Thermosynechococcus vestitus BP-1: one gene and its partner. The protein of the gene in region 1 interacts with the protein of each later gene in a pairwise test. Links are inferred from orthologs where the notes say so. Each region holds a gene or a part of one and is shown on either strand. Other genes may lie near its edges. The genes, in order: cysE and cysK.

The links.
Region 2: the proteins of cysE (region 1) and cysK interact in binary tests that used the Escherichia coli proteins (3 or more experiments, as listed by UniProt). The link is inferred for Thermosynechococcus vestitus BP-1 from one-to-one orthologs.

What each region holds. Positions count from the first base shown.
Region 1 is NC_004113.1:867,332-877,226, reverse strand. Bases 3,793-6,624 are described here. They hold cysE (serine O-acetyltransferase), read right to left. Parts: upstream 5,663-6,624; coding sequence 4,922-5,662; downstream 3,793-4,921. Other genes in these bases: cimA (citramalate synthase), read right to left, coding at 5,743-6,624; TLL_RS04320 (DUF721 domain-containing protein), read left to right, coding at 4,407-4,925; TLL_RS04325 (PRC-barrel domain-containing protein), read left to right, coding at 3,793-4,380. In the rest of the region: NAD-dependent DNA ligase LigA, read left to right, coding at 1-1,487; TLL_RS04340 (V4R domain-containing protein), read left to right, coding at 1,645-2,331; TLL_RS04335 (allophycocyanin subunit beta), read left to right, coding at 2,377-2,850; TLL_RS04330 (allophycocyanin subunit alpha), read left to right, coding at 2,872-3,342; more of TLL_RS04325, read left to right, coding at 3,490-3,792; more of cimA, read right to left, coding at 6,625-7,353; TLL_RS04305 (late competence development ComFB family protein), read right to left, coding at 7,350-7,904; TLL_RS04300 (hypothetical protein), read left to right, coding at 8,076-8,345; TLL_RS04295 (FHA domain-containing protein), read left to right, coding at 8,379-9,257; SMC-Scp complex subunit ScpB, read right to left, coding at 9,217-9,738; TLL_RS04285 (beta-ketoacyl-ACP synthase III), read right to left, coding at 9,742-9,895.
Region 2 is NC_004113.1:497,330-507,210, reverse strand. What follows is about bases 7,064-9,881. They hold cysK (cysteine synthase A), read right to left. Parts: upstream 9,047-9,881; coding sequence 8,081-9,046; downstream 7,064-8,080. Other genes in these bases: tsaD (tRNA (adenosine(37)-N6)-threonylcarbamoyltransferase complex transferase subunit TsaD), read left to right, coding at 9,763-9,881; TLL_RS02570 (Rrf2 family transcriptional regulator), read right to left, coding at 9,110-9,547; TLL_RS02580 (pentapeptide repeat-containing protein), read right to left, coding at 7,387-7,926; gltX (glutamate--tRNA ligase), read left to right, coding at 7,064-7,390. Outside these bases: ATP-dependent protease ATP-binding subunit ClpX, read right to left, coding at 1-1,247; ATP-dependent Clp endopeptidase proteolytic subunit ClpP, read right to left, coding at 1,280-1,969; tig (trigger factor), read right to left, coding at 2,065-3,504; TLL_RS02590 (TIGR00300 family protein), read left to right, coding at 3,775-5,874; more of gltX, read left to right, coding at 5,933-7,063.

The DNA of each region.
Region 1 (9,895 bases):
AAGAACGCCAAGCCCAGGGGGAGCCCCCCTTCGCCAATCCCCGCAATGCCGCAGCTGGTACCCTGCGTCAACTGGATCCCCGCATTGTTGCCCAACGCCAATTAGACTTTTTTGCCTATGCCCTGCATTTGCCTGAAGGGGGTAGCGTTCCTTTGGGGGAGAACCAAGCAGGGGAACCCCAATCGCAGCGGCAAGTGCTCTATGCACTGCAACACCTTGGCTTTCGGGTCAATCCCCACCATGCCGACTGCCCTGACCTCGAGGCTGTGAAAGCCTACTACGATCGCTGGCAAACCGCACGCCACCAACTGCCCTATCTGACCGATGGCATTGTGGTCAAGCTCAATGACTTAAAGCTGCAACAGACCCTTGGGTTTACGCAAAAGTTTCCCCGAGGTTCTATTGCTTGGAAGTACGAACCGGAGCAGGCCATTACCGATGTGCTGGCGATTACGGTTCAGGTGGGACGCACAGGGGCCCTTACTCCCGTGGCTGAACTGGCGCCGGTGCAATTAGCAGGTACCACTGTATCACGGGCAACGTTGCACAATGCAGACTACATTGCTGAGTTGGATTTGCACATTGGCGATAAAGTCGTCATCCACAAAGCAGGGGAAATCATTCCAGAGATTGTGCGGGTGTTTCCTGAATTGCGACCGCCAACGGCTCGACCCTTTACGATGCCCACCGCCTGTCCCGAATGCCACCAGCCAGTGGTGCGTCCTGCCAATGAGGCGGTGAGTCGCTGTGGCAATCCTCGGTGTCCAGCGATCGTGCGCGGCCAGATCCGGCACTGGGCAAGTCGGGATGCCTTGGATATTCAAGGCCTAGGGGAAAAGCTGGTACAGCAATTGGTGACGAAGGAATTGGTGCGCACCCCTGCGGATCTCTATCGCCTGACGGCAGCACAATTGTTGAGCCTCGAGCGTATGGGTCAAAAGTCCGCTGATAAATTGTTGGTGGCGATCGCCAACTCGAAACAACAACCGTGGCCACGGGTGCTCTACGGCTTAGGCATTCGCCATGTGGGGAGTGTCAATGCCCAACTGCTTGCCGATCGATTCAAGTCTGTTGAGGAACTCGCCACCGCCACCGTCGCCGATCTGTGTGGGGTTGATGGCATTGGTGAGGAAATTGCCCAAGCAGTTCAGGAGTGGTTTCAAGACCCTGATCACCAGTCTCTAATTGCTGATCTGCAGGCATTGGGACTGCAACTGGCGGCAGCGCTTCACCCTGCGCAAAAGGCCCTGACGACGGAGAAATCCCTCAATGGCAAACGTTTTGTGATTACCGGCACCCTGCCCACCCTCACCCGTGAGCAAGCAAAAGCCCTGATCCAAAAACACGGCGGCCACGTGAGTGAGAGTGTGAGTCGGCAAACGGATTATCTGGTGGTGGGCGAAAAAGCAGGGAGCAAATTACGACGTGCTCAAGAATTGGGCATCCCCTGCATCAATGAAACAGAACTTATACAAATGTGTCGTTAGGCAAAAAATCCGTGGCAGTACGGAGTCACGACTCTGAAAAATCTTTTAGCCTAAAAAGTGTGGCTGCTTAGTACCTAACGTTGAAGCACAATAGGGGGCAATTCGCTGATCTATGGTTTCTGTCACGCCGTCTCACGCTGCTGAAAGTGCCAATCCTATGATCCCTGCCCAGGGCTATCAGCATCGGTTACACCAAATCCATCCAAGCCGCACCAATCACTATAGCCTGCGGGACTATCTCCAATTTGATAGCCAACGGGGCAGCATTACTGACTGGTATGATCAGCGGATTGCCTTAGCGACCGAAGACTTTGTTATTGGTCTAGTGGAAGGTCTCGAAGAGGAAGTTGGCCCTGCCTCGACCCTCGTTATGTACAGAATTGGCGAAGAATGGGGTAAGCGCGATGCAGTTGTCTTTAAGCAACACTTTGAGCAGGAGTACCAGCGGGAGCTACGCAAGGCTGCTTTGACATTTATTCTAGAGGCTTGGTGGTGGCCCTTTACAACCCTAGGCTGGGGAAACTGGGAAGTGGATCTCACGGAGCAAAAGAACGGTTTTATGTTCATCAATATCTTTGACTCCGTGGTAGCACGCACTCTGGGGGATGTGGGCAAACCGGTCTGCTATATCTATGCTGGTCTATTTGCCGGCTTCTTTTCGGGCTTGATTCAAAAGCCCCTGGGTTGCATTGAGTTGCAGTGCTACGCCATGGGGGAAACCTACTGTAAGTTCCTCGTCGGTAAACAGGATCGCATTGATGCTGCTGCCTTCTGGCAAAACGAAGGAGCGACGGCACGGGATATTGAAAAACGCCTGCGCCAAGGGGAGCTGGTGAAACGATAAGCGATAGGGAAGTGTGTTCATTGATTTTCTAGCGAGGATTGCCCTATGTTCCGTCAGTTGAATCACTTAACCGTTGTTGCCGATGGTCGCTATGCTCGTCCTGAGGAGTTAAACTTTCTGCATGATTATCTGGCCTCGGTGGAGACTCGCATCAGTGCCTACGAAAAAATCCGTGCTGAGGCGGAAATGATGGCGGATAAAATTCAATCTATGCAAAAGGCAGAAAATCCCCACTGTTTCCATTTCGTCAATGGCGATCGCTCAGAAATCTGCCGTCGCGACTTGGTGGATACGATTCGCCTGTGTGCTTCGGCAATGCTCTTTTCCGAGTTAGATTTGCTGCGGGATAACTTCCTGCTGTGGTATCGCACGATTGTCAAATCCTTCAACTATGAGGCCGCCGCTTCCTCCACCTATGGCAAGTACCTGCCGACCATGATCAAGCAACTGCTCACGCCCGAAGAACAACGGGTGATGCAGCCTGTCCTTGCCCTCGGCAGTTCAATTTTGTCAGAATAGAATTGCTCTGGGGCAAGACTTATGCTGCGTCAACTGGAAAAACTCAGCCTTGAGGCCGACGGTCGCTATGCCAGTGCGACGGAACTAGAATTTCTCAGAAATTATCTAGCGGCGGCAGAGCAGCGCATTTGTGCCTACGAAAAAATCCGGGATGCTGAGGAGAAAATCCTTGATCAGGTAGATCAGCAACTGCGGCTCAAAAATCCCCACATCTTCCGTAAGGGTAATCAGGACTATGCAGCGGTGTGTCGGCGCGATCGCAAGCATGTGCTGCGCCTAGCGGCAACCGCGATGTTATTTGCAGATCTGGATGCCCTGCGGGATGGCTTCTTGCTGTGGTACCGCACAATCATCAAGGCCTTCAAGGATGAGAAGGCGGCTCAGGCGACGTACCAAGTTCTGCCCGAAGTCGTCCATCAAGTGCTCTCGGGTGAGGAAGTACCGTTCATGCAGCCTGTGATGGCACTGACCCAGTCTATCCTAGGGAAATAGTCCGATCCAACGCAGCAGTTTGGCAAAAATGCGCTAGCCTAGAAGCACCGATGGCATGGGGAATGGATGACTCCTGCGATCGCCTTTGGCGTACCATCGGTATTCGCCGCTATAGTATTACTAAGATTCATTGGGATACACAAAGGCATGACCATATCGACGCAATTGCTGCAACGGGCAGATTTGATCGGTACACAGGTAATTACCCGTGATACTGGTCGGAAGTTAGGCGTCATTAATCAAGTTTGGGTCGATACTGACCAGCGGCAAGTGGTGGCCTTGGGGGTACGCAATACCCTCTTTACCGGAGAGCAACGCTACATTCTTCTCGACAGTATTCGCCAAATTGGCGATGTCATTCTCGTTGAGCACGATGATGATGTCATCGAGGCTCTGAATACCTACAACTACAGCACACTGATTGATAGTGAGATTGTGACGGAAACCGGCGAATTGCTGGGTAAGGTGCGGGGCTTTAAGTTTGATCCAGACACGGGCGACATTACGGATTTGATTTTGGCGTCCATTGGCTTGCCATGGATTCCGGCCCAACTGATTAGCACCTACGAATTGCCCATTGAGGAAATTGTCAGCACCGGACCCGATCGCATTATCGTCTTTGAAGGGGCAGAAACCCGCCTGCGGCAATTGACAGTGGGACTCTTAGAACGGATTGGTCTAGGAGCACCTCCTTGGGAAAGCGACGAGGATGAGTACTATCAACCCGTTACGCCGAGCAGTAATCAACTGCCTTCAGGGGCGCGATCGCCCGTCTATCCCCCCCAACGCAGCCGCAGCGATTACGAAGTCGATTGGGAAACTGCTCCACGGCGGCGCCGTCGTCAGCCCGAGTATGTGGAGTACGAGGAGGAGGAGTATGAGTACGAAGAGCGTCCTCGCCCCCGCCAAGTTAAACCTCCAGCCCAAGCCATGCCCGTAGAACTACCGGAATCAGAACCCTCTGCGGATCCTTGGGAAGAACAGCAACCGATTCGCCTTGAGCAGCGGCAAAAGCAAGAGGAATACGATCACGAATAGTCGGAAATAGTCGGAAATAGTCCCCAATGGCCTATACCCCCCTGGCCACGGTACTTCAGCAATGGCAGCAGGCTCCTGAATGGCAGCAGCCACGGGATTTTTTGCGTCTCTTAAAGCACTGGCCAGAGCTGGTGGGGACGATTGTGGCTGAGCACACTGTACCGCTGGAACTTACCGCTCAAGGGGTTTTGCTCGTGGCGGTTGCCAGTAGTACTTGGGCACATCATCTAATGTTCTCGCGATCGCCCCTGATCGCTAAAATTCAGCAGACCCTAGGCATTACCCTCAGGGATATTCGCTTTTCCAATCGGGACTGGCGCCCCCAAAGCCCGGCGATCGCCCACCATGAGGCCTTACCGAAAGTAGGGCATCTTCCCAATGTGGCACCTGCAGCCACTCCCCAGGAGGCCTTTCAACGGTGGCAAGCCCAAGTCCGCCAGCGATTGCGAGACTATCCTCTGTGTCCCCGCTGTCAGTGCCCCACGCCGCTCAAAGAACTCCAGCGCTGGGGAGTTTGCGGGCTGTGTTATGCGCGGTCAGCCTAAATACCAGCGCCGTTGAGAAACTCTTCAATGGGGCGATCGCTGAGGCGACAGGCCTGTCCTTGGGATGGTTGCAAATGTCCTTGAACAAGGGCAGGCACCTTTTTCTGCTGTTGCAGTGTTTGCACCTGTTGCTCTAGGAGTTCAATGCGATCCAAAAGATAGCGAATGGCTTCGGCCTCAGAGTCAGGCAGTTGACCGTGTTCCAAGGGGGCAATTTTGGCTCCTGCACGATAGACAATCCGCCCGGGAATCCCCACCACCGTACAATCGGAAGGCACATCCCGCAGCACCACAGACCCTGCGCCAATGCGCACATTGTCCCCAATGGTGAGGTTGCCCAACACCTTTGCCCCTGCACCAACAACCACATTTTCACCAAGGGTGGGGTGGCGCTTTCCTGTTTCTTTACCGGTACCGCCGAGGGTCACCCCTTGATAAATCAAACAGTAGTTCCCCACAACGGCCGTCTCACCAATGACGACCCCCATGCCATGATCAATGAAAACCCCCTTGCCAATCGTGGCACCGGGGTGAATTTCAATCCCCGTGAGGAGGCGGGCAATGTGGGAAATGAACCGGGGGATAAAGGGAATGCCCCGCCGCCAAAGCCAGTGGCTCAACCGATGGAGAACAATGGCCTGCAGTCCGGGATAGCAAAAAACAACCTCTAACCAATTGCGGGCAGCAGGATCCCGCTCAAAGATAATTTGGAAATCTGCTTTGAGGGTGCTGAGCACACGGGGCTCCTTGGCAGTGATGCAACCTAAACACCAGTTTTGATCTTAGCGGATTTTGCCAAGCTCAGCCCTAGGAGGCTTTAGGAGGGGACTAAAGGGAAAGCCTGCGATCGCCGAGTGCGCTGTAGGCCATATTCGAGGGCTTCGGCAACCGCTTGGTAGGAGGCTTCAATGATATTGGCAGAGACGCCCACCGTTGCCCAGCGATCGCGCCCATTACTGGATTCCACCAGTACCCGAGTTTTGGCCGCCGTGCCCGCATGACCATCTAAAATCCGCACCTTGTAGTCCGTCAGGTGAAACTCGGCAATCTCTGGATAAAAGGACATCAAGGCCTTGCGCAGTGCCTGATCCAATGCCGAGACAGGGCCATTGCCCTCCGCCGCCGTGAGCATCTCCTCACCATTGACTTCAACTTTGACCGTGGCCAAAGACTGGCTGCGAATCGTGGCCTCCAGTTGGCGTGAATCGGTGCGACAAAAGACATCAAAGCCCTTGAGGGTAAAGGGTCGCTGGCGTTGCCCTAGGACCTCCTGAATCAGCAGTTCAAAGCTAGCTTCCGCCGCCTCAAATTGATAGCCTTCGCTTTCTAGGTGCTTAATGCGTTCCAAAATCGTCCGACTCAGGGGATGCTGCCGATCCAACTCAAAGCCGAGTTCACTGGTTTTCGCCAAGAGATTGCTGATACCTGCCTGCTCAGAAATAATAATGCGCCGTTGATTGCCCACCAAATGCGGCTCAATATGCTCGTAGGTACGGGGGTTGCGCTGCACAGCACTGACATGGACTCCCCCCTTGTGGGCAAAAGCCGACAGCCCCACATAGGGGGCATGATCATCGGGGGCAAGGTTGACAATTTCACTCACATGGCGGCTGACTTCCGTCAGTGTCGCCAACTGCTCTGGGGTGACACAGTCATAGCCGAGTTTCAATTGCAGATTGGGAATCAAGGTACACAGATTGGCATTGCCACAGCGTTCGCCATAGCCGTTGATAGTTCCCTGCACCATCCGCACACCGCTTTGTACTGCCGCCAGGGCATTGGCCACTGCCGTCCCTGCATCATTGTGGGTGTGGATCCCCAAACAGTCAAGACCCCCCAAGTGCGCCATCACCTCTGCCACCACTGCCTGAATTTGATGGGGGAGGCAACCGCCATTGGTATCACAGAGAACCAACCAATCGGCACCAGCGGCCAGAGCCGTTTCAAGGGTTTGGAGCGCATATTCAGGGTTGGCAAGGTAACCATCAAACCAATGCTCAGCATCGTAGATCACCCGCCGTCCGTGGGATTTCAGAAACTGAATGGAATCGGCAATCATGGCGCAATTTTCCGCCAAGCTGGTCTTAAGCCCCTCGGTGACATGGAGATCCCAAGACTTACCAAAGAGTGTCACCCAGCGGGTGCCGGCTGCTAGGATCGGCTCAAACATTGGCTCTTCTGCCGCCTTGCGACCGGGGCGACGAGTGGCACAAAAAGCAACGATTTCTGCCTGTTGTAGGGGTGTCTCCTGCAACTGCCAAAAAAACTGTACGTCCTTGGGATTGGCTCCCGGCCATCCCCCCTCAATAAAGGGAATGCCAAGGCGATCGAGGTGGCGGGCAATCCGCAGTTTATCTTCCAGGGAGAGCGAGAGACCTTCCCGCTGGGCGCCATCGCGCAGGGTGGTATCGTACAGCCAAATTTTCACCGTGCCGACTCTCCCTTGGGACCCTCATAGTCATTGGCGTAGGCTTGTAGGAGAGAACTGACTTGGCTAAAGACCTCTTTGCCGGAGGTTTTGCCAATGACCGATCGCTCCGGATGAAATTGTGGCCGCGCCATGTTGTGGTTAATGGCCTCTTGAACTTGGCTGCGAATTAAGTCCATCAGCTCTTCTTGGGCCCGCTGCCGCTGGTACTGTGCTCCCTCTTCCGTGGTGGCATAAAGTGGCGGCAGACGATTGAGGGCATAGGCAGCAATATCTCCCAAATCAAGGGCGCACTTTTGCTCTGCTTCAATGGCGGCAATGCGGGTCATGGCCTCGGTGAGCACCAGTTCTTCCATGACGTTGATGAATTGCTTGCGGGGGACAGCGACCACTTGACCCGTCAATAGGGCACCCATGAGGCGATCTAACGCCATGTAATCTTCCATGGAAAGTTCTGTAGCTTTATCGCAAATGCGCCCTACTTCTGCTTCCTGCGTTGGTGTCAAATAACCGTTGCGCAGTGCTTGCTCAACAATCTCTTGAATGCCCATAGGTGTTTCCGCTGTAATTATCTCTGGGGGCATTTGCCCCACTCAAATTTAGTATATGTGGTTAGTATAGGGGGTATATGCTGAAAAACTATTAAGGTCAGATTACAAGATCACAAAATAAGATAATAGATAGCTAGCACCCTGCCGTTTTAGGGTTTGGCGTGGCCGCCTATGGTTGCTTGGTTAGTCTCTTTTTTACAGGCAGTAGGGCCAGTTCTAGTGCCCATTTGTTTTTGTTTTGCTTGGTTACTGCTGGCCATCTTGGCTTGGAATCTGTGGCAGCTGACACAGGAGGGGCTGGCGATCGCTCGCCGGTTGCATCAAATTCCCTGTGCCCGCTGTCGCTTCTTTTCAGGAGACTATCGGTTAAAGTGTTCACTGCATCCCGATTGGGCAGGCACCGAGGCCGCGATTCAGTGTCCCGACTATCATTTGGAATAACACCTCCTATAGACAGTTGGCAGAGGGATCACCTTGCTACGACAGTATCCACAATTGGTCATCTCCACAGAGGCGAGTACCTATATCGTCCCTCTTATTGAGGGAAATTCATGGGTGATTGGCCGGGGCAAAGACTGCACGATTGTTTTGGCAGATCGCTGGGCTTCCCGTCGCCATGCGATGATTCAGCGTCTAGATAATGATGATTATTACCTTATTGATTTGGGGAGTCGCAATGGCTCTGTTCTCAATGGCCAAATGATTCAGGTGCCAACGCTCCTCAAAACGGGCGATCGCTTCATTATCGGCAAAACAACCCTTGAATTTCGCACCGATGAAGCTGTCTCCACCAGACCGCCAGATGCCTCTGCTACTCTTCAACCCACCATTCTCATCATTCAACCCACCGGCATTCAGGTACAAATTTGGCAAGAACTCCTGCGCAGTCAGGGTCTAGAAGTTATCGTTGAATCGGGACAAATCAACAGCCGCCGCATCATTAGTGATTTTGTGACCGTGATGCAGCGCAACCCTGACCTGTTGCTCCTTGATTCGCAACTGGAAAAACCGGATATTGGTAACCTCTTGAATTGGATCAAGGCAACGTATCCCCAGCTGCGCAGTTTCCTCATTGATCGTTACGACAACCATATTTCCCCCGTGCAGCGACAATGGGCAGTAGAACATGGGGCAATGGATTGGTTGCCGGCACTGCCCGATGAAAATCTGACAATGTTTGGGGCAGAAATTGCGGCTCAATTGCGGCGCATTCTCAAGGCCTTGGGGCGCAACACACTAGATCAAGACAAGCTCGCAGTTACTCTTTTGAATCTGCAATTGGCAATAACTGATGATTTGCCCTCCCAGTTGCTCAGTGAGTATGTGAATCGTCCGCCCTCTGCTCCGCAATAGTTGGCAGGTGATCCACCTGAAAATACTGGTGAAAGCGCTCAGTCACTTGGAGGATATAGGAACGACTTTGACTATCCCGCCGCCGCCGAATAAACCCTAAGGTAAGGAGTTCTTGAATGTGTTGGTAGGCGTTAGCACCCCGCAGGGCAATCACCTCTGGTTGGCGAATGGGTCCACGAAGGGCAATTAGGGCTAAGGTGCGTTGTGCCGCAACCCCCAGTTCAACGGGGACAAGGGACTGAACCAGTTCTTGAAAGGCGGACTTTAGTTGCAGGCTATATTTATCGTCAATTTGGACAATCTCAAGGGCCGTCTGGCGATGGGCATAGTCGTTGAGTAGCTCAATTAGCGCCAGTTCAATGGCCTCACGGTCAGTGCCGGCAAGGGTTGCCAGTTCAGTCAGCGTCAGGGGCTGGGCCTTCAGGTATAGAATTGCCTCTACCCGCATCGTTAATGTACGCAGGTCAGTGTCCCCTTGCATAGGCTATTGCCAGCGGAACAGGGCAGCTCCCCAAGTTAAACCGGCGCCAAAGCCAGCGGTGGCAATTAAATCTCCAGGTTGAATATGCCCCTGTTGAATCGGCTTGCTCAGGGCGAGGGGAATCGAGGCGGCGGAGGTATTGCCACACTGACCCACA
Region 2 (9,881 bases), 370 kb from region 1 along the record:
GTGATGGTACATTCCCGCAGATCTTTGCGCGAGGGCAGTTCGTACATCACATCCAACATAATCTCTTCAACAATGGCGCGCAGGGCACGGGCACCGGTTTTGCGACGGTAAGCCTCTTGGGCGATCGCCTCCACCGCCGCCGGTTCAAAGCGCAACTCCACACTGTCCATGCGCATCAGTTTTTGGTACTGCTTCAGGAGCGCGTTTTGAGGTTGGGTGAGAATGTCTGCCAAGGCAGCCACATCCAGCGGCTCTAGCACAGCAACCACAGGAATACGGCCAATGAACTCTGGAATCATGCCGTACTTCACCAGATCGTGGGGTTCCAGTTGCTTGAGAATATCTGCAGAGCGTTTTTCCTTAGGCAGGGGTTCGCCATCACGGACAAAGCCCATCGCTTTTTTGCCCACCCGCTGCTCAATGGTCTTTTCTAAACCCACAAAGGCACCGCCGCAGATAAAGAGGATATTTGTCGTGTCAATTTGAATGCAGTCTTGGTAGGGATGCTTGCGCCCCCCCTGGGGTGGTACATTGGCGATCGTCCCCTCCAGTATCTTTAGGAGCGCCTGCTGTACCCCTTCCCCCGAAACATCCCGGGTAATTGAGGGGTTTTCACTTTTGCGGGCAATTTTATCAATCTCGTCAATGTAGATAATCCCCCGCTGTGCTTCCTCCACATCCATATTGGCATTTTGCAGCAACCGCAGCAGGATATTTTCCACATCTTCCCCCACATAACCTGCTTCCGTGAGGGTGGTGGCATCGGCAACCGCAAAGGGAACATCGAGGAGCTTCGCTAACGTCTGGGCCGAGAGAGTCTTGCCGGAACCCGTGGGGCCAATGAGCAGGATATTGGACTTTTGCAGTTCGACGTTGTCATCGCCCCGCTGATCGCTATCTAGCAGACTCAGGCGCTTGTAGTGGTTATAGACCGCAACCGCGAGGATTTTCTTGGCTTCGTGCTGCCCGACCACGTGCTTATCAAGAAATTCCTTGATTTGCCGAGGCTTGGGGACTTGACTGAGGGGGCGACTACGGGGTGTGCTGCGGGGCGATCGCGACGGTGTGGATTCTCGACGGGGAGCTGCTGCATTGGGAACGGTGGCCAATTCCTCATCGAGGATTTCATTACACAGCTCTACGCACTCATCACAGATATAGACCCCAGGGCCCGCGATCAGCTTGCGCACCTGTTCCTGTGACTTACCACAAAAGGAGCACTTGAGGTGGGTGTCATATTTGGCCATAGGGAACCTCTAGGGGTGCACGTAGGGTGTACTTAGGGACTAAGAAGAGTCTGCCGCGTCACCACCTGATCAATCAGACCATAGGCCTTGGCCTCTTCAGCGGACATAAAGAAATCCCGCTCCGTATCGGCTTCAATGCGCTCGATGGGCTGCCCCGTGTGCTGTGACAAGAGTTCGTTGAGCTTGCGCTTGTGGTAGAGAATTTCCCGCGCTTGGATCTCAATATCCACGGCCTGACCCTGGGCACCTCCGAGGGGCTGGTGAATCATGATCCGAGCATTGGGCAGCGCCATCCGTTTGCCAGGAGTACCGCCGGAGAGTAAGAAGGCACCCATACTTGCCGCCAAGCCAAAGCAGAGGGTACACACATCAGGGCGAATGTGCTTCATCGTATCGTAGATGGCCATGCCGGCTGTGACCGAGCCACCCGGTGAGTTGATATACAGGTATATGTCTTTTTCCGGATCCTCGGCATCAAGAAATAGAAGCTGGGCCACGATGGAGTCAGCAACCGCATCGTCAATGCCCCGGCGATCGCCGGCCCCCCCACCTAGAAAGATGATCCGCTCGCGCAGGAGCCGCGAGTAGATGTCAAAGGCTCGTTCCCCCCGCCCCGACTGCTCAACCACCATCGGCACAATGTTGGCATGGGTCGGCGGCAGGTTGAGGGCGGGAGAGCGCAGAATGGCACTCAGGGGATGGTCGTAACGCGATTGCAGCATAGTTGCCTAAAATGACGGTTGGTTTGTAATTAATTGTAACTAGATTGTAACGAGCGGTTTATCCCCGTGGGGATCATCACTTTCATTATGCCGAACTATTCCTGGGATGGGGCAGAACTTGCTTTTTTCCCAGACCGTTTTTGCGGCTGAGATGGGGTTTGAGCAACAGCCTCCGTCTGGATCTCTGTTGGTGCTTCAGCAGTGGCTGTGGGCTCGGCAGTGGCTACGTCGGACTGCACCGGCTGAAATGTATTTTGCTCTAGGAGCCAGCTGAGGGTCTGCTCCTGCTGCACTTCATCGTGGGCCAATTTGCGGAGTTGTTCCAGATTCTTCGCCGTTTTGTTCCCCAGCATCTCTTTATAGCGGTTCAGCCGTTCCTCCACTGCTTCTGGAGTGGGTTCAATGCCCTCTTGGCGAGCGATCGCCTTCAACAGCAAACGGGAGTGCACCTCCTTAGTTGCCGCCGGCTCTGCCTCTTGACGCATTCTTTCGTAGAGTTCCTCGGTCATGATCTTGTGGAGATCAACCCCTTGGGACTGAATCTGCATTAGAGTTGTCCGCACCTTGACATCCGCTTCTTTGCGGATCAGGGTTTTTGGCAATTCAACGGGATTTTGGGCAATGAGGGTATCAATGAGGGCCGCTTCTTTGGCTTGCTTGTCTTGATGTTTAGCGCGCTCCTGGTGATTTTGCTCTAAATAAGCCCGCAATTCTGCCATCGTGCTAAATTCACTGTGCTCAGCGGCAAAGGCATCATCTAAGGGGGGCAGTTCCGGGACTTTAATTCCCAAAAGTTCAATCTCAGCGGTCAACTGTCTGGGAGCCTCTGCTTCCTCGGCAACAGACACCGTCACCGTTTTCGCCTCACCAATAGCCATGCCGACAACAGCAGCAGGAATTTCTTGGAGCAAAAAGGGTTGATCTTCATCGAGGGAGAGGGGCAATTCATCTGCTGAGAGTTCCTTCACCACTTCCCCATTCTCATCTTTGGTCAGTAGTTTCAGGGTGACATCATCGCCCCACTGAGCGGGCCGGTCTTCCACGGGAATGAGAGTGGCGTGCTGCCGTTGGTGCTGCTGCAAGAGCTTCTCGACGGTTGCGGGATTGTAGGTGACGGGATTGTACTCAATGGTTAGCCCTTTATAGGCTGTGACTGTAACTTCTGGTTCAACATCAAAGGTGACGCTGAAAGAAAAGTTTTCGCCGGGATGAAATTGATCCAGGAGCTCTGTAATGCCCCCTGCGAGTTCGAGGTTGCCTAGGTAGGGGATATTGTTCTTTTCAACGGCGGTTTTGACCGCATCCTCAATGAGTTTTTCCATGGCAAGATAGCGCAGACGCTCTCGGCCAAGCTGCTGCAATACAAGCTGCCGGGGGGCTTTGCCCTTGCGAAATCCCGGCACTTGGGTGTGGCGAAGGAGATCATTGACCACTTGGTTATACACCTGTTGAGAGTGGGTCCCCGAAACCTCAATTGTGGCGAGGAGCTGGCTATTGGAACGGGGTTCAGTTGTCATGGAAATGATGTCAGTCACGTCAGTCAAGGTCATTCCCCTTCGCAGATGGTGTCCGTTAGTGTTCGTTGGCTGTGCGCGATCGCACAAATTATAATTTTAGCGCAGATTTCCCCTGCTCTTTGCAAATGGAACTGCTCCTAAGCGCAAGGGGGCTAATGTCAGGATTTGATGACAAAAGTAATCGTCAGAATCCCCACTGCCTATAGAATGATTTAAAGCTTGCGCTGGGTGCTGTGGAGCCCACCTCATACCGTTTCCACGTATTTCAACGATTTCTAAACAATCCCTATGAGTTCAACCCTGCGATTCCTCATGTGCCCTCCCACCTATTATGAGGTGGACTATGTGATCAATCCTTGGATGGAGGGAAATATCCATAAGTCCTCCCGCGATCGCGCCCAGCAGCAGTGGCAAAAGCTCTACGAAATGATCCATGCTCGGGCGACTGTCGAGCTCATTGAGCCGCAGCCGGGCTGGCCCGATATGGTGTTTACGGCGAATGCGGGTTTAGTGTTGGGCGATCGCGTAGTGCTCAGTCGCTTTTATCACCCAGAACGTCAGGGAGAGGAACCCTATTTCAAAGGGTGGTTTGAATCTCAGGGGTATCAAGTTTTTGAGCTACCCAAACAAGTACCCTTTGAGGGGGCAGGGGATGCCCTCTTGGATCGCGAGGGTCGCTGGCTGTGGGCGGGGTATGGCTTCCGGTCAGAATTGGATTCCCATGCCTACTTAGCAAAGTGGCTGGATATTGAAGTCCTTTCCCTGCGATTGATGGATGAGCGCTTCTATCACCTTGACACCTGTTTTTGTCCGCTGACCGATGGCTACTTACTTTACTATCCTCCCGCGTTTGATGCCTATTCCAACCGTCTCATTGAACTGCGGGTACCCGCGGATAAACGAATTGCCGTTAAAGAGACTGATGCCGTTAACTTTGCCTGCAATGCCGTCAATATTGATCGCACGGTGATTCTCAACTGTGCTAGCCAAGAATTGAAGTCGGCCCTTGCCCAAGTGGGCTTTGAGGTGGTGGAGACGCCCCTAACGGAATTTCTTAAGGCGGGAGGTGCGGCTAAGTGTTTGACCTTGCGGGTGACTGAACCGGTGCGTGAAGAACTCCATGCCCCCGTCACCCTTCCCAATCGGGTCGTTCATCTGGAGGGACACCTCCTCGACTCTGGTCTGATGAACCGTGTCCTCGACACAATTGTCGAAAATGGCGGCAGTTTCCAAGTCCTACAATTTAACCTTGGCGAACAGCGGCAAAGTCCTTCCCAAGCGGATATTCGTGTCATGGCCCCCGATGCCGAGGTCATGGAGGCGATCATGGCGCAGTTGATCACCCTCGGCGCGATTTTGCCGCCCTCGGAGGTCTGCGATGCTACCCTCGAAACCGTTACCCAAGCGGGGGTTGCCCCAGATGACTTCTATGTGACAACAATTTACCCCACAGAGGTGCGGGTGGCGGGCGAGTGGGTTCGGGTTCAAAACCAACGCATGGATGGGGCGATTGTGGTGCGCTCAACCCCAGAAGGAACAGTAGCGGAGTGTCGCATTCTGCGGGATTTGCAGGTGGGCGATCGCGTGGTCGTGGGCGTTGAAGGCATCCGCACCATTCGGAAAACGGAAAGCCAGCGCAACAACCAAGAGTTCACATTCATGGGATCGGGGGTCTCCAGTGAACGCCGCGTTGAACTGGTGGTGGAACAGATTGCTTGGGAACTGCGGCGCATCCGCGATCAGGGGGGCAAAGCGATTGTGGTGGCTGGTCCAGTGGTTATCCACACGGGTGGGGGTGAGCATTTAGCCAAGCTAATCCGTGAAGGCTATGTCCAGGGACTCCTCGGCGGCAACGCGATCGCTGTGCACGATATGGAGCAGGCCATCATGGGCACCTCCTTGGGGGTGGATATGAAGCGGGGCGTCCCGGTGCGGGGCGGTCACCGTCACCACCTGAAAGTGATCAATACCATTCGTCGCTGTGGCAGTATTGCCAACGCTGTGGCTCAGGGCATTCTCACCAGTGGCGTGATGTATGAGTGTGTCAAGAATAATGTGCCCTTTGTCCTGGCGGGGTCAATCCGCGATGATGGCCCCCTGCCGGATACCCTCATGGACTTAATGGTGGCGCAGCGGGAGTATGCTCGCCTGATTCGGGGTGCAAACATGATTTTGATGCTCGCGTCGATGCTGCACTCCATTGGCGTGGGCAATATGACCCCTGCTGGGGTGAAGTTAGTCTGTGTGGATATTAACCCAGCGGTCGTAACAAAACTGGCGGATCGGGGTTCTGTGGAATCCGTGGGCGTCGTCACGGATGTGGGACTGTTCCTCAGCCTGATGGTGCAGCAGTTGGAGCGGCTGAATCGTCCCTATACCCTTGCCTAGAAGGCCTGTAACCAATGCGGTAGGATCGAAAGGGCAATTTTTGTATTCGAGGTCAGCAGTGACAGTTCGTGTTCGTTTAGCGCCGAGTCCGACAGGGAATCTGCACATTGGGACTGCCCGTACCGCTGTATTCAACTGGCTCTATGCCCGTCACCGGGGAGGGAAGTTCATTCTGCGGATTGAGGACACCGATCGCGAGCGGTCTCGGCCTGAGTACACCGAGAATATTCTGGAGGGCCTGCAATGGCTGGGGCTGACCTGGGATGAAGGCCCCTACTTCCAGAGCGATCGCCTTGATCTGTACCGCCAAGCAATTCAAACCCTCTTAGACAAGGGACTAGCCTACTACTGCTACTGCACCCCCGAAGAACTGGAGGCGCTGCGAGCTGAACAAAAAGCCAAGGGGCAAGCACCTCGCTACGACAACCGTCACCGCCATTTGACCCCAGAGGAGCAAGCCGCCTTTGAGGCAGCGGGACGAACCCCTGTGATTCGATTCAAAATTGAGGACGATCGCCAGATTGAGTGGCAGGACTTGGTGCGCGGTCGAGTCAGCTGGCAGGGGGCTGATCTAGGGGGTGACATGGTCATTGCCCGGGCCGCACCCCGCGGTGAAATTGGCTATCCCCTCTATAATTTGGTGGTTGTGGTGGATGACATTGCCATGGGCATTACCGATGTCATTCGCGGCGAAGATCACATTGGTAACACGCCAAAACAAATTTTGCTCTACGAGGCCCTTGGAGCCACGCCCCCCAACTTTGCCCATACGCCTTTAATTCTCAACTCAACAGGACAAAAACTCTCAAAGCGGGATGGGGTTACCTCCATTTCTGACTTTCGGGCAATGGGGTATTTAGCTCCTGCTTTGGCCAACTACATGACGCTTTTGGGTTGGTCACCCCCCGAAGGGGTGGGAGAACTCTTTACCCTTGATCTGGCGGCGAAGCACTTTAGTTTTGAGCGGATTAACAAAGCAGGCGCCCGCTTTGACTGGGACAAGCTCAATTGGCTCAATCGCCAGTACATTCAGCAACTAGAGCCAGAAGAATTTTTGGCGGAACTCATCCCCCTGTGGCAGGGGGCAGGCTATGCCTTTGATGAGGAGCGCGATCGCCCTTGGTTGTTTGACCTTGCCCAACTCCTCCAACCTGGTCTCAACACCCTGAGGGAGGCCATTGATCAAGGGGCCGTTTTCTTTATACCCAGCGTCACCTTTGATTCTGAAGCAATGGCTCAACTGGGCCAGCCCCAAAGTGCGACCATTTTGGCCTACCTACTAGAGCATTTACCCGCAGAGCCCGCCCTGACTGTGGCGATGGGGCAACAATTGATTCAACAGGCCGCCAAAGCGGCAGGGGTGAAAAAGGGAGCAACAATGCGAACCCTACGGGCGGCCCTCACCGGTGCTGTCCATGGTCCTGATCTCATGGCCGCATGGCAAATTCTCCACCAACGGGGTTGGGATGAACCGCGACTGGCGGCAGCCCTAAAGCAGGCCCAAACGACTTCTTAGGGGTTGGCGGGGCGATCGAAGATTGTTTGACTTAAATTAGCCCCACTTAAATTGGCGCGATCGAGATCGGCCCCCTTCAGGTTTGCCGCCGTCAAATTCACATCAATCATATTTGCCCCTTTCATGACCGCATTCTCCAGATTGGCCCTGCTGAGGTTGGCATTGACAAGGTTGCTGAGGGTGAGGCGTGCTCCCACCAGTTGTGCTCCTGTCAAATTGGCATTGACCAAAATCGCTAGGTATAGACTGGCACGGCTCAAGTTTGCTCTTGCCAAATTGGCACCAAAGAGATTCGCACCCGCCAGATAGGCCCCCTCTAAATTGGCGCCTGCTAAGTTTGCCTTAAACAAATTGGCATCCATCAGGTTCGCGCCCCGCAGATCACAGTTGGGACATTGGCGTGTTTCCAAGAGTTGTCGCACATGGGCAGGATTTTCAGCGTTGGCAACCGCTGGTACAACTAATGAAAAAAGGGCTAGGGAGAATACTCCTGCTCGGAGTTTCACTAAAAAGTTGGGTTCTGTTGAGCGTTGCATTGTCTTTACTGCAATAGCTATATTTCCCAAGGCCATCACCACAGGGGGAGAGGTGGCTTTTCCTCAGCTCAGCTGATGATTGCCCAGTTCCCCAAACGCCAATTTGGTGTTCAAGGGCGATCCTGACGCCCTGGGACTGTGAACGCCATTGTGCCTAAGTTTGCAAGTAGCTTGGCACCAAGGGCAGGGCCTCTTGGAAGAGGGGGGTGCTCAAGTAGCGTTCGCCAAAACTGGGCTGCACCATGACAATTAACTTGCCGGCATTTTCAGGACGTTGAGCCACCTGAATGGCAGCACAAAGGGCAGCCCCACTGGAAATACCTGAGAGCAGGCCTTCTTCACGGGCTAAGCGGCGACCAAAATGGATGGCTTGATCATCGGAGACAGGGATGACTTCATCAATGAGTTCTCGTTTGAGAACGGGGGGCACAAAGCCAGCACCAATGCCTTGAATTTTGTGGGGTCCCGGTTTGCCTCCTGAAAGGACTGGACTATTGCTGGGTTCGACGGCGATCGCTTGAAAGGTAGGCTTCTTTGCTTTGATCACTTCTGCTACCCCCGTAATCGTGCCCCCCGTACCAACGCCAGCCACCAAAATATCAACTTGACCGTCTGTATCTTGCCAAATTTCAAGCGCAGTGGTTTCACGGTGAATCTTTGGATTGGCGGGATTTTTGAACTGCTGCAACATGAAAGCATCTTCAAGGGAGGCAGCAATCTCTTCAGCACGACGAATGGCGCCACTCATCCCCTCGGTGCCGGGGGTCAAATCCAGCTCTGCGCCATAGGCACGCAGCATGGCTCGGCGCTCTGCACTCATGGTTTCTGGCATGGTGAGAATCAGCCGATAGCCCTTTGCCGCCGCGACCATGGCCAAGGCAATCCCAGTATTTCCCGATGTCGGCTCCACCAAAACCGTTTTACCAGGGGTAATGAGACCCGCTGCTTCTGCCTCCTGAATCATACTTAGGCCAATGCGATCCTTAACTGAGGCCGCAGGATTCATGCTCTCTAGCTTGACGACAATTTCGGCAACGCAGCCCTCCGCTTGGGGAATGCGGTTCAGGCGTACAAGGGGCGTCCGACCAATGAGGGCAGTAATATCGGGGGCAATATTCATGGGGTATCAATCTCCAACTCAAGACAAAAAGGTTAGGAAAATCCGCTGCATGCCAGCCCCAGCCTAGATGTAGTACATGACATCCACCTGCTGGTAAGCCTGGCGGCGATCGCACAAATCCTGAAGGGTGTACTTTTTCAAGACATCATTGGCCGCTTTACAGGCCTCAAGCCACACTGAGCGGATCAGGCTACGTTCCAGATCACCGTTGTCGGGCGGCTTTTGCGCGAGCTTGGACTCGATCCCCTCAATACAGTTGAGCACATCTAAAATTGAGATTTGCCAAGGGGCTTTTGCGAGCACGTAGCCACCCCGCGCACCCCGCTGACTGCGAATGAGACCCTTGCGGCGGAGGGTTGCCATCAGTTGCTCCAGGTAGCGATCGGGAATGTTGTGCATGGCAGCAATTTGGCGAATTTGTAGCGGCTCCCCCTGTTCATAGGCCGCTGACATTTCCAAGAGCGCTAAGAGGGCGTACTCACTTTTGGCAGACAGTTCCACAAGACATTTGGCCCAGGCACGACATTGAGCAGATTGCCCAACCTATAGTATACCCTACTTCTTGATCGGGATTTAGGAGATTCTTAGGAATCTTCACCGGAGCGCGGGTTGCAACCTCAAGAATTCACTGCATTGAGGACATGCCCTTCAACAAGTTTATTTGAAAAATAGGTTAGACTTAAGGAAGGCTCTAGGTCGGTGCCCAAGTCTGCTCGATGGTAAGAATTCTGGCCATTGAAACCAGTTGCGATGAAACGGCGGCTGCCGTAGTGCGCGATCGCGCCATTGAAAGTAATGTGATTGCCTCGCAAGTGTGCGCCCATCAACCCTTTGG